DNA from 3 places in the Pseudomonas sp. Irchel s3a10 genome. Region 3 is predicted to be linked to each of the others. Evidence: predicted binding sites of a transcription regulator. Region 3 holds the regulator's gene; each other region holds the start of a gene.
What was found. Region 3 encodes FliA, which starts transcription of late flagellar genes. Its sites were predicted from a motif close to CTAAAGTTTNNNNNNNNNNNGCCGNTAA; they were not measured.

Region 1 (4,095 bases), on a different contig from region 3:
CCGGTCTGCAGTTGCTGGCGCTGGTGCCCGGTTTGCTCAAATCATTGCGTGATGGCCTGAGCAGCTCGGCGTTCGATCCGTTCGCTACCAGCGAATTTTTCAGCGAGCTGGAAGCGCTGCATGTGCGGGTGCTTGAACCCTCAACCGAGCAGCCGCCGGCCGATGCGCCGGCGTTGGTGGAGGTGTCGCAGCACATTACCCTGCGCAGCGCTGATGAGGGCGCGATCGGCCTGAATGCCAGCGGCCTGGCGCATGACGACCCGGGGCTGCGTCAGTTGGAGCAACTGCGCCTGGGCAGTTGGGTCGCGTTCCAGGAAGACGACGAGCACAGCCTGCGCTGCAAGCTGGCAGCGATCATCGAAGCCACCGGCAAATACGTGTTTGTCGACCGTACCGGGATGAAAGTGCTGGAGCGCAGCCGCGTCGACCTGGCCCTTGAGTTCCGCCGTGGCGCGGTGCGGGCACTGGATGACACCTTGCTGTTCGACCGGGCGCTGGAGTCGGTGCTCGGCAATCTGCGGCGACTCAATCGCGGCAAGTGATCGCGCGCCGGGGGCCGATCACGGCATACTGGGCGCCAACACAGTCGGCGTTGAAGGAATCGGTATGCAGTTGGATCCCGCTAGCGGGTGGTGTCACGGGGTGCAGGTCTGCCCATCGCCCAACTTCAATGAACGCCCGGCGGGCGAAATTTCCCTGTTGGTGATCCACAACATCAGCCTGCCGCCGGCGCAGTTCGCCACGGGCAAGGTGCAGGAATTTTTCCAGAATCGTCTGGATGTCACCGAGCATCCCTATTTTGCAGGGATCGCCGACCTGCGCGTCTCGGCGCATTTTCTGATCGAACGTGACGGCAAGGTCACCCAGTTTGTCTCCTGTCTTGAGCGGGCGTGGCATGCGGGCGTGTCGATGTTCGAAGGCCGGGAAACCTGTAACGATTTTTCCGTGGGCATCGAGCTCGAAGGCACTGATGATCTGCCCTTTACCGATGCGCAGTATCAGGCGTTGATCACGCTGACGCGTCAGCTGCAAACAGCATTTCCGGCCATCACCGGCGCCCGCATCTGCGGGCACAGCGACATCGCACCCGGGCGCAAGACCGATCCTGGCCCGGCATTCGACTGGGCGCGTTACCGCGCAGCCCTGGTACAAGAGGAAGGACAATGAGTTTTCTGGTGTTACTGCTGGCGGTGTGGATCGAGAAGTTCTCGGCCCTGCGCCATCGGGTTCAACGCGATGGCGGATGGATCCGCGAACTGCACAAACTCGAAACCAGCGCGCGCCTGGCCCAGCGACCATGGCTGGTGCTGACGATTCTGGTGTTGCTGCCGGTGGCACTGCTCGGCCTGTTGCTGCTGGTGCTGGAGCCCGTGGCGTACGGTTTGCTGGCCTTGCCGGTGCATTTGCTGGTGGTGATTTACGCTTTGGGGCGCGGTGATCTGCTCGGCGGCCTCGGGCCGTTTCGTGACGCCTGGCGTCGTGAAGACCTGCAAGCGGCAGCGCATGTGGCCAAGCGTGATCTGAACATCTGCGCCGACAGCGGCGAGCAGTTGCTGGACCGGGTTCAGGGTCACCTGTTGTGGCAGGCCTATCAGAGCTTTTTCGCGGTGATTTTCTGGTACTTCGTGCTCGGTCCAGTGGCGGCGCTGGCTTATCGCTTGCTGGCATTGGCTGAAGAAAACAGCCAGAACCCGGCGCTCGCCGAACGTGCCGGCCAGTTACGTCACGCTTTTGACTGGTTGCCGGTGCGCCTGCTGGCTGCCAGCCTTGCACTGGTCGGCAACTTCGTCGCGGTCAGCCGGGTGATGTTGCATGAGCTGCTGAACTGGAACATCAGCGCCGCGCAACTGATCAACAAGGTCGGGCTGGCAGCCGCTGAGATCCCGCCGCCGGTGGTCGGGCCTGAAGGCATCAACACCCTCGATTGCCTGTGGGAACTGCTGCTGCGCGCGGCGGTGCTGTGGTATGCCGGGTTTGCCTTGTGGACAGTGCTGATCCACTGAACCCTCGGTGAAATTCATTGTGGCGAGGGAGCTTGCTCCCGCTGGGTGGCGAAGCCGCCCTCGCTGTTCATCATAAACGACGCGTCCAAGCGATTTGCGTCTGCTGCGCAGCCGAGCGGGAGCAAGCTCCCTCGCCACAAGGTGAGCGATCTGCCCCAGATAGCCGTTAACCTTAAGTTACAAAACCTCCCGCCGATTTGAGCTATACAGAGACAGCGCCCGATAGTGGCTATCTGCTGTCGCCCTGCGCCTGCCAATAAAAACAAGAAAAACCAAGGGAGACTTCCAGTGAAGAGCTTGCTCTATCCCGCCGTCTCGCTGATGAACCGTCTGAGCTTCGGCATGAAGTTCAGCCTGATCAGCGTGCTGTTCCTGGTGCCGATGCTGGTGACCAATTTCTATCTGGTGCGCGATTCCTATCGCGAATTCCAGGGCACCCGGATCGAATTGCAGAGCCTCGATCTGCTGGGTAGCAGCCTGAGCCTGCGCCGGGACCTGGAGACGCTGAACAATCTGGTGCAGATCAACGTCACCCTCGGTCAGTCCGGCAAAGCCGACAACCTCGAAGCGCAGATCAGCAGCCTGGAGCAAACCGTGCTGGCGCGTCTGCAAGGTCTGCAAGCGATGACCGACGCTCCCGAGCAGATCAAACTGTTCGACGGCAAACGCGATGAAATGATCAGCGCGTTCAAGGCCCAGCAGGCGGAAAGCTCCCTGCAAAGCAAAAGCGCGATGATCGGCAAGCTGCTCGGCAACGCGCAGATCTTCAGCCAGATCGTCACCAGTCAGGCCGGTCTTAGCCGCGACAACCAGAGCGACATCCGCCAGCTCAGCGAGCTGCTCACCCATATCACCCCGGCCGTGACTCAGACCTTGGGCGAGGGTCGGGCCATCGGTTCGTATTCGTTGGGGCAAGGCTTTCTCAACAGTTCGTCGAGCAGCCGTTTCGACGAGTTGCTGGCGCAGATCGAAAAGCTCCAGGCCGAATACGCGTTGAAATTGCAGGACGCCCTCGACTCCAGCAAAGCCGCGCGCGCCAGCCTCAGCGCGCCGGCCGACAGCAGCAAGGCTTCGCTCAAACAGACCAGTGAACTGTTTGAAGCGAAAGTCGTGATGGCCGAGACCCTCGATACCCCGTGGCAGGCGTTCTATGACCAGGTCACCGCGCTGATGGACACGACCTATCAACTCAACGACGCGACGCTGAAATTCCTCGATACCCAATTGCAGCAGCGCCTGGCGCAAAACCGCACGCACATGGTGTTGCAGGCGGTGGCGCTGGCGGTGGTGTTCGTGCTGATTTTCTATCTCTACGGTGGTTTCTACGCCTCGACCCGCACCACGCTCAAGCGCCTGGGCGCGATGATGGACAAGGTCGCGGCTGGCGATATGACGGTCAATTTCAAGGCCAACAGCCGCGATGAATTGGGTGAGCTGGGGGAGGTGTTCAACGGCACCGTGAGGAAAATCCACGACCTGATCGAGCGGGTCGGGCAGACCGTGGCTGAGGTCGAGCGCCAGGCCGGGCAGGTGGAAACCGTGTCTGCGCAAAGCAATCAGGCAGTGGCCGGGCAGCGCACGCAGATAGAGCAAGTGGCGACGGCGATGAACCAGATGTCGGCGACCTCGCTGGAAGTTGCACGCAGCGCGGCGGCAGCGGTGAGCAGCGCGCACAGCGTCAACGATGAGACCATTAGCGGTCGCGGGCTGGTCGAGGCGCAGCAGGGCAGCATTACCGCGCTGGCCAGCGAGATCGATCAATCGGTGCTGGTGATCAACCAGTTGGCCAGCGACAGCCAGTCGATCAGCCGCGTGCTGGAAGTGATCAAGAGCATTGCCGAGCAGACCAACCTGCTGGCGCTCAACGCTGCCATCGAAGCGGCTCGCGCCGGCGAGCAGGGCCGAGGATTTGCGGTGGTGGCGGATGAAGTGCGCACCTTGGCCAAACGCACCCAACAATCGACCGAAGAAATCGAGCAGATGATCGCCAAACTGCATGGCGGCGTCGGCGCGGCGGTGAAAGCCATGGGTGTCAGCCATCAGATGGCCAACGGCACGGTCGGGCAGTCGGAAAAGGTCCAGCAGGCGCTGG
Region 2 (4,095 bases), on a different contig from region 3:
TGGCCAGCAGGATGTCTTCGAAGTACGGCTTCAGACGTGCGGAACCTGAGTCAAACATCGGCCGGTTTTCCGCGTCCATGATCTGGATGCGCAAGCCGTTCGGGGTGATCTCGAACAGGATCTGATCCTTGAACTTCTGCAACTGCGGGTTCTCGTCGACCTTGTTCTGCAGTTCTTGCAGCAACAGCTCCAGGCGTTCTTTCTCGACCTGTTCGGCCATGCCTTCGACCTGCTCGGTGTCGACCGTGACCTTGTCCGGTTGCGGCTGGGATTTCACCTCAGGGTTGAGGGTGTTTTCCGGTGCCAGGGTCGGCGTGCCGCCCAGATCAATGATGTACGGCGTGCCGCTTTCGGAGAAGCCGACCGGATCCTTGAAGTAACCGGCGATGGCGATCTTCTGCTCCGGTGTCGCGGTGGACAGCAGCCACAACACCAGGAAGAACGCCATCATCGCCGTGGCGAAGTCGGCGAAGGCGATTTTCCACGCCCCGCCGTGGTGCCCACCGGCTATGCGCTTGACGCGCTTGATGATTATCGGCTGATTATTTTCCATGGCTTAGCGACCGCGAACGGCTTGTTCCAGCTCGGCAAAGCTTGGACGGTGCGCCGGGTACAGAACCTTGCGCCCGAACTCCACGGCCAGCGATGGCGGCATGCCGGAAGCCGAAGCCACCAGCGAGGCCTTGATGGCCTCGTAGACGTTCAGTTCTTCCTTGGCATCGTGCGCCAGGGAATGCGCCAACGGCCCGAAGAAACCGTAGGCCGCGAGAATACCGAAGAAGGTACCGACCAGTGCCGCACCCACGTGCAGGCCGATGGATTTCTGATCGCCTTCACCCAGCGACGCCATGGTCACCACGATACCCAATACCGCCGCAACGATACCGAAACCGGGCATGGCGTCGGCAATGCCGTTCACCGCATGGGACGGGTGCTCGAGGTCTTCCTTAAGGCTGTAGAGTTCCATGTCGAACAGGCCTTCCAGCTCATGCGGAGCCATGTTGCCGGAGGACATGATGCGCAGGTAATCGCAGATGAACGCGGTCATGCGCTCGTCTTTGAGCACGGCCGGGTACTTGGCGAAGATCGGGCTCGCGGCAGCGTCTTCGATATCGCCTTCGATGGCCATCATGCCTTCGCGGCGGCTCTTGTTGAGGATCTCGTAGATCAGGCCGAGCACTTCCAGATAGAACGTGTGGCTGAAGCGCGAACTGAACATGCTCAGGGATTTCTTGAGCACGTGCATCGTCATGTAACCGGGGTTGGCCTGGAGGAATGCACCGAGGGCCGCACCGCCGATGATCATCACCTCGAAGGGCTGGATCAGGGCGGCAATCTTGCCGTGGGAGAGCACGTATCCGCCGAGCACGCTCGCGAATACGACGATGATGCCGATAATTTTAGCCATAGGTAGAAAGTACTTATTTAAGTCGGGTTCAAGGTCATATTCGGAAGTTAAAAAATCTCTTCTTCTACTTATCGGCAAAACTGCGCCAGACTATAGCCAGTTCAGGCGAAAAGCCAATTTAGCCCATGCCGGGCGCGTCTACAGTCAGTGAAGATCTCGTCCAGACATGGCTAATGAAACGAACGTCCCACACGCAAAACCGACCACGCTCGAGGGCTGGGTCAAACTGCTCGATGGCGTGCGCCTGCCCGTGCCGCAAGAGGCTCACGACAAGGTTTGCCGGGCGATCCGCGACAACCGCAGCTCGCTGCGCGATATCGCCGACCTGATGCAGGACAGCCCGGCGCTGGCCTTGAGCATCATTCGTGAGGCAAATCGTCACACCCACGGCACCATGGCCGCTCCGGCGGAAAATCTCGAGGTGGCGATCAACCGCCTGGGCCTGGCGCGTACCGAAGAACTGCTCGCGCGTCTGCCCGTCGAACCGCAGATGCAGATCCCCAAGGCCCTGCGCCAACTGCAAATGATCAGCCAGCACGCGACGCAACAGGCCAACGGTTTTTTTGCCAGTCGCCTGGCGCGCCTGTGGCAGGACATTCACTGGGGCAGCCTGTTGTTTCTCTCGCCGTTATGGCCGCTGGCGCTGACGTTTCCCGAATTGCTCGAAGAGTGGGAGCTGCGGGTTATCCACAAGGGCGAATCGGCGCGCACGGTCGAGAAGCAATTGTTTGGCGTGCGCCTGCTGAAGATCGCCGAAGCGCTGGTGCAAGTCTGGCACCTGCCGATCTGGGTGCAGCAGGGCTATAAACTGCTGCTCAGCGAACAGCGCGAACTGGTGAAAGTACTGCGCATCGCCCGCGACAGCGAACATCCGTTGCGCCAGCAGAATCGCCTCGACGACGATCCCACCCTGCGCCGCTGGCTCAACCAGCCGGCCAACACCGTGTTGCTGGCCAACGGCCTGGCGCTGTCGGCGCAACAGGCCTGGGACAGTCCGCACAGCGAGCGCTGGCAGTACCTGACCAGCCTTTATCTGCAAATCTCGATGGACGAAGTGCAGCAGCAGTTGCACCAGCAAGCCGCCAATAGTGCGCGCCAGCATGCCATGCCCGATCTGTGGCACCCGGCGGTGTCGTTATTATGGCCATGGGGCACCCATCGCTTGCCGGCCGGGATGCTGCCGGCGGCGGCACCGAATGCCGAGGATCTGACGCAGTGGCGCCGGCAATGCGCCGAACTGCTGGCCGAGCCGAGCCGCTTCACCAATGCCATGAGCCTGACCGTCGCCGCCCGTGATGCGCTGGTCGCCAGCGGCATGCGTCGGGTGATGCTTCTGATGGCCGACCGCACGCAATCGAATCTGCGGGTGCACCAGACCTTCGGCCTGCCGAAGGAAGCAGCCGCGCTGAATTTTGTCGTCAGTCAGAGCAAAGTCCTGCAACGGTTGCTCGCGCAGCAGGCACAGGTGCGGATCAACCCCGAGAACAACGCACAGTTTTCCGCATTGTTGCCGCCGGGCCTGCGTGCGCTGTTCCGTGGCGAGCATCTGTTCCTGCGCTCGCTGGTCAATAACGGCCGGGTGATCATGATCGTCGTCGCCGACCAAGGCGGCGGACCGTTCGCCGACATCACCGTGCAAGCCTTTGGCAAAACCGCGCAGTGCATCGAAAAAGCCCTGCACAGCTTTAGCAGCCGTGGCCGATGAGGCTGCGCTACAATCCCCCCCTTTGTGCTCTGGAGACCTCACATGTCTGACTTCTCTGGCTTGCCGCTCGTCATCGAGCCGAGCGACCTGCTCTCGCGTCTCGATTCCCCTGAACTGATTCTGGTGGATCTGACCAGCCCTGCCCGTTATGCCGAAGGTCACCTTCCCGGCGCACGCTTTGTCGACCCCAAGCGCACCCAGCTCGGCCAGCCACCGGCGCCGGGGCTGCTGCCGGCCAAAGCCGATCTGGAGGCGTTGTTCGGTGAGCTGGGGCATCGTCCGGACGCGGTTTACGTGGTCTACGACGACGAGGGTGGTGGCTGGGCCGGGCGTTTCATCTGGCTGCTCGACGTGATCGGTCATGACAAATACCACTACATCGACGGCGGTTTGCCGGCATGGCTGGAAGCGGGCATGCCGATGTCGATCCAGGTACCGCCTGCAGTGGGCGGCCCGGTGGCGCTGACCCTGCACGACGAGCCGACGGCAACCCGCGAATACCTGCAAAGTCGTCTCGGCGCCGCCGATCTGGCGATCTGGGACGCCCGCGGGCCGCTGGAATATTCGGGCGAGAAGATGCTGGCCGCCAAGAGTGGACACATCCCCGGTGCGGTGAACTTCGAGTGGACCGCCGGCATGGACAAAGAGCGTCAATTGCGAATTCGCACGGACATGCCGCAAATCCTCAAAGACCTCGGGATCACCAAGGACAAAGAAATCATTACCCACTGCCAGACCCATCACCGGTCGGGCTTCACTTATCTGGTGGCCAAGTCCCTCGGTTATCCGCGGGTCAAGGGCTACGCCGGTTCCTGGGGCGAGTGGGGCAACCACCCTGATACGCCTGTTGAGATTTAAGGTTTTTTAAGGACAACCAATGAAAGAGCGTCTGTTTATCCTCAGCCAGTACCTGCTGCCTCATCACCTGCTGTCGCGCCTGGCCGGCTGCGTTGCCGAGTGCCGCGTGCGCTGGTTCAAGAAT
Region 3 (4,095 bases):
GTGCTCCTACAGGTCTAAAAACCCAAAAAACCTAAAATTCCAAAACTCTAGAATCCGAGGCTGGATAACAAATCGTCCACATCGTCCTGACCGGACACAACGTCTTCTCGTTTATCGGCATGAATCTGCGGACCTTCACCCTGCGAGAGATGTTTTTGTGGATCTTTTTCTGCAAGCATCGCGGCACGGTCGTGTTCGATGCCCGCAAAGCGGTCAACCTGACTGGCCATGAGGACGAGTTTGAGCAAATTGCTTTCGACTTCGGTGACCAGTTGGGTCACACGCTTGATCACCTGACCTGTGAGGTCCTGGTAATCCTGAGCCAGCAGGATGTCGTTGAGGTTGCTCGACACCGCACGGTTGTCCGTGCTGCTGCGTGACAGAAAACCGTCGACCCGGCGCGCCAGTTCGCGGAACTCTTCAGCCCCGACTTCACGACGCATGAAGCGGCCCCAATCGGTGCTCAGGGCCTGGGCTTCTTCAGCCAGGCCATTGACCACCGGGGTGGCGCTTTCCACCAGATCCATGGTGCGGTTGGCCGCGGCTTCGGTCAGCTTGACCACATAGCCCAGGCGTTCGGTGGCGTCGGTGATTTGCGACACTTCCTCGGCCTGCGGCATGTGCGGATCGATCTGGAAATTGACGATCGCACTGTGCAGTTCGCGTGTGAGCTTGCCCACTTCCTGATACAGGCCGCGGTCACGGGTCTGATTGAGCTCATGGATCAGTTGCACAGCGTCGCCGAACCTGCCTTTTTCAAGGCTCTCGACCAGTTCGACCGCGTGTTTTTTCAGGGTCGACTCGAAATCGCCCTGTGAAGATTCGTTATGCTCCATAGCTCCCCCGCGCGTCATCAGCCGATGCGTTCGAAAATCTTCTCGATTTTGTCTTTCAACGCCTGAGCCGTGAAAGGTTTGACCACGTAGCCGTTCACACCGGCCTGAGCGGCCTCGATGATTTGCTCGCGCTTGGCTTCAGCGGTCACCATCAGCACGGGCAGATGCTTGAGTTTTTCATCGGCACGTACGTGGCGCAGCAAGTCGATACCGGTCATGCCCGGCATGTTCCAGTCCGTTACCAGAAAGTCGATGCTTCCGCTGTTGAGTACCGGAATGGCGGTAGTGCCATCGTCGGCCTCGACGGTATTGGTGAACCCAAGATCGCGCAGCAGGTTCTTGATGATCCGCCGCATCGTTGAGAAGTCATCAACGATGAGGATTTTCATGTCTTTGTTCAATTCGACCTCCAAGCAGTCTTAAACGCGCCCAGCACCTGGACGCGCCACTTCAATCAATCCGGCAAAGCACTCGATGACTGTCTGGAGCACAACAGAGCAAGACCGGTGCCGTTCATCACCGCACCAGCCTCGTTCGCAGTGTCCCCACACTGCCTTCAGCGCGCTCGCCACTCCCCCAAACGCCCCCGCAAACGGGCCGCGCACTGGCTGTGTAACTGGCTGACCCGCGATTCACTGACGCCAAGGACTTCACCGATTTCCTTGAGGTTCAGCTCTTCGTCGTAGTACAGCGCCAACACCAGTCGCTCACGCTCCGGCAAATTGGCAATCGCATCCGCCAGCGCCGCCTGGAAGCGTTCATCTTCCAGATCGCGTGACGGCTCAAGATGAGCACTGGCGCCATCCTCGTGCAGCCCTTCGTGTTCGCCGTCCTGCAACAGGTCGTCGAAACTGAACAGCCGGCTGCCCAGCGTGTCATTCAAAATCCCGTAGTAATCGTCGAGACTCAATTGGAGTTCGGCCGCAACCTCGTGATCTTTAGCATCACGTCCGGTTTTAGCTTCAATTGAGCGAATTGCGTCGCTGACCATACGGGTGTTGCGGTGAACCGAGCGTGGTGCCCAATCCCCTTTGCGCACTTCATCAAGCATCGCGCCGCGGATTCGAATGCCCGCGTACGTTTCGAAACTGGCGCCTTTGCTGGCGTCGTATTTGGTCGAGACTTCGAGCAGGCCGATCATCCCGGCCTGAATCAGGTCTTCAACCTGCACACTCGCCGGCAAGCGCGCCAGCAAGTGATAGGCAATGCGCTTGACCAGTGGCGCGTAACGCTCGATCAACTCGTACTGCGCGTCACGTGCCGACTTCTTGTAGTAGTTCATACCGCTCGCGGTCATAACACAGGCCCTGCTGTTTGCTGCACGAGGCGCTCGACGAAAAACTCAAGGTGACCGCGCGGGTTGGCAGGCAGCGGCCAGGTATCGACCTTCTGCGCGATCGCCTTGAACGCCAGCGCGCACTTGGAACGCGGAAAGGCTTCATAGACCGCTCGCTGCTTCTGCACTGCCTTGCGCACGCTTTCGTCGTACGGCACGGCACCGACGTATTGTAAGGCGACGTCGAGGAAGCGATCCGTGACCTTGGTCAACTTGGCGAACAGGTTGCGCCCTTCCTGCGGGCTCTGCGCCATGTTGGCGAGGACGCGGAAGCGGTTCATGCCGTAGTCGCGGTTGAGCAGTTTGATCAGCGCGTAGGCGTCGGTGATCGAGGTCGGCTCGTCGCAGACCACCAGCAACACTTCCTGCGCGGCGCGGACAAAACTGACTACCGAGTCACCAATACCCGCAGCGGTGTCGATCACCAGCACATCGAGGTTGTCGCCGATGTCGCTGAAGGCCTGAATCAGACCGGCATGTTGCGCCGGGCTCAGGTGCACCATGCTTTGGGTGCCGGAAGCGGCCGGCACGATGCGGATCCCGCCGGGCCCCTGCAACAGCACGTCGCGCAGTTCGCAGCGGCCTTCGATCACGTCGGCCAGAGTGCGTTTGGGGGTCAGTCCCAGCAGAACGTCGACGTTCGCCAGCCCCAGGTCGGCGTCCAGCAGCATGACCCGACGGCCAAGCTCTGCCAGCGCCAGAGACAAGTTCACTGACACGTTAGTCTTGCCGACGCCACCTTTGCCGCCGGTCACCGCGATCACCTGTACGGGATGCATGCTGCCCATGTTATTTCTTTACCTTGTCTTGCATAGACGGAGGCCACATTACTGGCTGCGCGTTCTCAACCGGAACAATGCATGGCAGACCATCGATGTAGGTACAAAAACGGTTCATTACCTCAGCCAACCTGCTTGGTCGGGCTGTGGTAGATATCAGCGAACATGTCAGCCATGGCTTCTTCGCTGGGTTCTTCCTGCATTTGCACGCTGACGGCGCGGCTGACCAGTTGATGACGGCGCGGCAGATGCAGATCATCCGGAATCCGTGGGCCATCGGTCAGGTACGCGACCGGCAATTCATGACTGATCGCCAGGCTCAATACTTCGCCAAGACTGGCCGTCTCATCCAGTTTAGTCAGGATGCAGCCGGCAAGCCCGCAACGCTTGTAACTGTGGTACGCGGCGGTTAGAACCTGTTTCTGGCTGGTGGTTGCCAGCACCAGATAATTTTTTGAACGGATGCCACGCCCGGCCAGGCTTTCCAGCTGCATGCGCAGGGCCGGATCGCTGGCCTGCAAGCCGGCGGTATCGATCAGCACCACGCGTTTGCGCAGCAATGGATCCAACGCCTGCACCAGCGACTGGCCCGGATCAACGTGGGTCACCGGCACATTGAGAATGCGGCCCAAGGTCTTCAGTTGTTCCTGGGCGCCGATACGGAAACTGTCCATGCTCACCAGCGCGACATTCTGCGCGCCGTATTTCAGCACGTAGCGCGCGGCCAGCTTGGCCAGGGTGGTGGTCTTGCCCATGCCGGCCGGACCGACCATGGCAATCACCCCGCCCTCTTCCAGCGGCTCGACTTCCGGTACGGCAATCATCCGCGCCAGGTGCGCAAGCAGCATGCGCCAGGCCTGACGCGGCTCTTCGATATCAGTAATCATCGCCAGCAGATCGCGCGACAACGGCCCGGACAGACCGATGCGTTGCAGACGGCGATACAGATTGGCTTGCGCCGGACGGCTGCCTTGCAGCTGATTCCAGGCCAGGGTGCCGAGCTGCACTTCCATCAGCTCACGCAGACTGTTCAATTCGAAACGCATCGAATCCAGCGCACGCGGATCGACGCCAGCGGCCGCCGGTGCAGGTGCCGGAGCCGGACGCGCCGGGGCGGCGTAAGTCGGTTCGCTCAACGGTTCGG

Region 1: the regulator FliA is predicted to act here: its motif matches at 2,175-2,202, upstream of CKW11_RS24960 (methyl-accepting chemotaxis protein).
Region 2: the regulator FliA is predicted to act here: its motif matches at 1,477-1,504, upstream of motA (flagellar motor stator protein MotA).

The regions. Positions count from the first base shown of each region.
Region 1 is NZ_FYDR01000012.1:25,007-29,101, reverse strand. It holds gene CKW11_RS24975 (DUF1631 domain-containing protein) at 1-542, shown strand, start outside; gene ampD (1,6-anhydro-N-acetylmuramyl-L-alanine amidase AmpD) at 607-1,167, shown strand; gene ampE (regulatory signaling modulator protein AmpE) at 1,164-2,003, shown strand; gene CKW11_RS24960 (methyl-accepting chemotaxis protein) at 2,292-4,095, shown strand, end outside.
Region 2 is NZ_FYDR01000004.1:428,475-432,569, reverse strand. It holds gene motB (flagellar motor protein MotB) at 1-553, opposite strand, end outside; gene motA (flagellar motor stator protein MotA) at 557-1,408, opposite strand; gene CKW11_RS14825 (HDOD domain-containing protein) at 1,575-3,113, shown strand; gene rhdA (thiosulfate sulfurtransferase) at 3,156-3,971, shown strand; gene asd (archaetidylserine decarboxylase) at 3,991-4,095, shown strand, end outside.
Region 3 is NZ_FYDR01000008.1:104,563-108,657, reverse strand. It holds gene CKW11_RS22000 (protein phosphatase CheZ) at 48-836, opposite strand; gene CKW11_RS21995 (chemotaxis response regulator CheY) at 854-1,225, opposite strand; gene fliA (RNA polymerase sigma factor FliA) at 1,393-2,133, opposite strand; gene fleN (flagellar synthesis regulator FleN) at 2,130-2,960, opposite strand; gene flhF (flagellar biosynthesis protein FlhF) at 3,074-4,095, opposite strand, start outside.